Regions from separate parts of the Lacinutrix sp. WUR7 genome, predicted to be linked through region 1. Evidence: riboswitches for the same ligand, from Rfam matches in the RefSeq annotation. Region 1 holds a riboswitch; the other holds the start of a gene.
What was found. A riboswitch is a leader RNA that binds a small molecule or an ion and turns the genes downstream of it on or off. The one in region 1 is predicted to bind S-adenosylmethionine.
Positions count from the first base shown of each region.

Region 2: another riboswitch for S-adenosylmethionine. It lies ahead of FG167_RS12005 (Na+/H+ antiporter NhaC family protein); the one in region 1 lies ahead of FG167_RS08370 (homocysteine S-methyltransferase family protein).

Region 1 is NZ_CP045067.1:1,911,672-1,914,082, forward strand. It holds gene epsC (serine O-acetyltransferase EpsC) at 1-439, shown strand, start outside; gene cysM (cysteine synthase CysM) at 439-1,329, shown strand; SAM riboswitch class I at 1,442-1,561, shown strand; gene FG167_RS08370 (homocysteine S-methyltransferase family protein) at 1,615-2,411, shown strand, end outside.
Region 2 is NZ_CP045067.1:2,741,314-2,743,724, forward strand. It holds gene FG167_RS12000 (lytic transglycosylase domain-containing protein) at 1-744, shown strand, start outside; SAM-I-IV-variant riboswitch at 902-997, shown strand; gene FG167_RS12005 (Na+/H+ antiporter NhaC family protein) at 1,045-2,355, shown strand; gene FG167_RS12010 (DUF2892 domain-containing protein) at 2,359-2,411, opposite strand, start outside.

The DNA of each region.
Region 1 (2,411 bases):
TCATGCTATTGCTGTACATCGCTTAAGTCATGAGTTTTATAAATTGGATTTATATATTCTTTCTAGAATGATGTCGGAATATATTCATGGCATCACCGGAATAGATATTCATGCAGGAGCTACTATTGGGGATTCTTTTTTTATTGATCACGGAACCGGAGTGGTAATTGGTGAAACGGCAATTATTAAAAGTCAGGTTAAAATTTATCAAGGGGTAACTTTAGGAGGTATTCAGGTTAAAAAAAGCTTGGCATCTACAAAGAGGCATCCTACCATAGAAGACAATGTTACTATTTATGCAAACGCTACTATTCTTGGTGGCGATATTGTGATTGGTGCGAATAGTATTATTGGTGCAAATGTTTGGATTACAGAATCTGTTCCAGCAAATTCGTTGGTAACGTATCAATCGGAAATTAAAATTAAGACTAGAAAATAATGATAGAAGGGAAATCGATAACAGACTTAATTGGTAATACGCCTTTAGTAGAAGCAACTCATATTTTGAAAAAGGAAGGTGTGCGATTGTTTTTAAAATTAGAAGGTAAAAATCCTGGTGGAAGCGTTAAAGATAGAGCTGCTTTTAATATGATTACCGAAGCTTTAAAACGTGGAGATATTAAAAAAGGAGACACTTTAGTGGAAGCGACAAGTGGTAATACCGGAATTGCATTAGCATTTATAGCACAGCTTTTCGGATTAAATATGGTGCTTATAATGCCTGAGAATTCTACACAAGAACGTATTAAAACCATGCGTGCTTATGGCGCGGAATTAATATTAACTTCGGTAGAAGTTGGTATAGAAGGTGCAAGAGATTTAGCGATCCAACTAGAAAAAGAAAAAGGATATTTCATGCTGAATCAATTTGCAAATGAGGATAATTGGAAAGCACATTACAAAACCACAGGACCAGAAATCTGGAAAGATACCAATGGAGAAGTCACACATTTTGTTTCTGCAATGGGAACCACGGGAACTATTATGGGCGTTTCTACCTATTTAAAAGAACAAAATAAAGACGTCGTAATTGTTGGTGCACAACCTAAAGATGGTGCGAAAATTCCTGGAATTCGTAAATGGCCAGAAGCCTATTTACCAAAAATATTTAATGCTTCTAAAGTAGACCAAGTAGTAGATGTTAGTGAAGAAGATGCACGATTGGTTGCTAACCGACTAGCAAAAGAAGAAGGTGTTTTTGCAGGAATGAGTAGTGGTGGTTCTGTTGCTTCGGCATTAGAAATTGCAGCACAAATAGAAAAAGGAATTATTGTTGCTATTATCTGTGATATTGGGGATCGATACATTTCCTCAGATTTATACGAATAAAAATTGGTTATCCTGTTTTTATTCCCTTAATTTACACTTTAATACTAGTTGTTAATTGAAATTATTACTGTAATTTCAATTGGTAAATGGTATTCGTTCTTAATCGTATTGAATGTTATCACGAAAGGCAGAGGGAATAGACCCATTGAAGCCTTGGCAACCCTTTATTAAAAAGAAGGTGCTAAATTCTACTTTTTTCTGAATGTATTTTCAGGAATTAGACAGATAACCACAAGTAATTCTCTTACTTACTTTCCTGATGACATTTATATAATTTAATATAACATGTCTGATATAAAAAACATTTTACAAAAACATATTTTAGTTCTCGATGGCGCGATGGGAACCATGCTTCAGCAATATAATTTTTCTGAAGAAGATTTTCGTGGCGAACGCTTTAAAGACTATCCTTCTTCTTTAAAAGGAAATAACGATTTACTATCGCTTACACAACCGGAAGCAATTGCAACCATTCACGCGAAGTATTTTGAAGCTGGAGCAGATATTGTAGAAACCAATACCTTTTCTGGAACTACCATAGCTATGGCAGATTATGACATGGAAGATTTAGTATACGAGCTAAATTACGAGTCTGCTAAAATCGCTAAAAAAGTTGCGGAAGAATTCACAAAACAAAACCCAAGCAAACCGCGATTTGTCGCCGGAAGTATTGGGCCTACCAATAAAACAGCAAGCTTATCTCCAGACGTCAATAGACCAGAATATAGAGCGATTACTTTTGATGAATTACGCGTTGCTTACAAACAACAAGTAGAAGCTTTAATCGATGGCGGCGTAGATCTACTTTTAGTAGAAACTATTTTTGATACGTTAAATGCCAAAGCGGCATTATTCGCTATTGAAGAAGTGAAAGAAGATCGTAATATCGATATTCCAATAATGGTTTCTGGTACCATTACCGATGCTTCCGGTAGAACATTATCTGGACAAACCGTAGAAGCATTTTTGACTTCCATTTCTCATATACCTTTATTAAGTGTCGGATTTAATTGTGCTTTAGGAGCAGAACAATTGAAGCCTTATTTACAACGCTTATCCGATAAAACAGAATTTTTCACTTC
Region 2 (2,411 bases), 830 kb from region 1:
AATCCAGATATTCTAGAACGTATGGATAGAGAATTGTTAGTAAATACCTACTGGCAATCTAATGGGTTCTTAATGTTTAAACGTGCACGAAAATACTTTCCTATTATAGAACCTATTCTTGCAAAACATGGTATTCCAGACGATTTTAAATATTTAGCAGTTATTGAAAGCGGACTAACAAACGCGAGATCACATGCAGGAGCAAGTGGTGTTTGGCAAATTATGAAAGGTACCGGAAGAGAATATGGACTAGAAGTAAATGATAATGTAGATGAACGTTATAATATAGAATTAGCAACAGAGGTTGCATGTGAATACTTAAAAAAATCTAAAGAAAAATTAGGCTCTTGGACGCTTGCAGCTTCTGGGTATAATGCCGGAATGGCGGGAATGGCTAGAAGATTAAAAGAACAAGATGTTTCTAGTTATTACGATTTACTTTTAGGAGAAGAAACAGGACGTTATGTTTTTAGAATCATTGCGCTTAAAGAAATTTTAAGCCACCCAGATAAGTATGGCTTTAATTTTAGAGATAAAGATCTATATGGATATATACCAACTTATAAAGTGGAAGTGGATACCGTAGTTGCAGATTTTGCTAGTTTTGCTAAAGGATTTGGTATTAACTATAAAATACTTAAACTACACAATCCTTGGTTACGAGAACCTAAACTAAACAATGCATCTAGAAAAAAATATTTGATCGATATACCTCGAGAAGGATACTATAATACAAATCCTTAAAATAAGTGTTTGTTAAAAAAAGGATAGCTTTAAACTTAAAGCTATCCTTTTTTTTTTTGTTTTAAATGGAAGTAATCTTCAAGTACTATATTGTTTGTTAAAATTATCTAATTTAAGATGTTGCCAAGACTTTATTCTTATATATTTGCCGACTTAAAATAATTATCAAGAATCTCGAAAGGAGATAGCAACCTGCAATAACAAGCAAGGTGCTAAAGCGATAAGCCAATATTTTGGAAAAAATGTTAATTCAATTTCTTTTCTATTTGCTTTTTGTCTTCTTTCTATTAAAAAGAAAAAATGGCAAAATTGAATCCTATTACACCAAGTTTTACAGCACTAATTCCATTATTTGTATTTGTATTTACTTTTTTAGGTGTTGGTTTATATCAAAACGATTTTTATGCACTACCAGCTCCTATAGCAGTTATCTTAGGTATTATAGTTGCTTTTGTAATGTTTAAGCAATCGGTGAACTCTAAAATTCAAACGCTTTTAAAAGGTTGTGGAGATGATAAAATACTAACCATGTGTTTAATCTATTTATTAGCTGGAGCTTTTGCTGCTATTACTAAGGCCACAGGAAGTGTCGATGCTATTGTAAATCTAGGCTTGGACTTTATTGCCATTGAATATATTTATTTTGGTGTGTTTATTATTGCAGCCTTTCTATCTGTTTCTACAGGAACTTCGGTTGGTGCCATTGTTACCTTAGCACCAATTATTATGGGGATTGCAGATCAAGGAGGAACATCTCTCGCTGTGCTTTGTGGTGCATTGCTAGGAGGTTCTATGTTTGGAGATAATCTATCTGTTATATCCGATACTACTATTGCTGCTACGCAATCTCTAGATTGTAAGATGAGTGATAAGTTTAAAGAAAATATAAAAATAGCACTTCCTGCTGCAATTATTACTTCCGTAATCTTAATGGTTCAAGGTTTTGATTTGGAAACGAATACCGCTGAAAATGTAATCTACACTTATAATATTATAAAAATACTACCTTATATCTTAGTTATTTTACTTTCCGTTTTTGGAGTAAATGTATTTGTAACACTCCTTTTAGGAATTATTTCAGCAGGTATCTTAGGACTGTTTTACGGCGATTTTACACTGATAGAATCCACAAAAATTGCATATTCTGGCTTTACAAGTATGACCGAAATATTTTTACTGTCATTATTAACTGGAGGATTGGCAGCTTTAGTAGAAAAAAATGGAGGAATAGATTATGTCTTAAATAAAATTAAAACCTTAATTAAAAGTAAAAAGTCCGCGCAGTTTGGTATTGCAGGTTTGGTAAGTACTATTAATGTAGCAATTGCTAATAATACAGTTTCTATTATAATAGCGGGATCTATAGCCAAAACGATTAATGATGAATATGCTTTAGATAATAAAAAGACAGCTTCTATTTTAGATATTTTTGCTTGTATTACGCAAGGGCTATTGCCTTATGGCGCACAAGTATTAATGATCTTAAGCTTTTCGCAAAGCAAAATAAACTATATAGACTTGGTACAAAACACATGGTACTTACTATTATTATTAGTAAGTACCATTTTGTTTATTGTTTTTAGGACGAATAAAAAACAGGTAATTCAGTAAGAATTATCTGCTTTTTCTTTTTTGTGAACGCATAGAACCACCTTGACCATAATGTT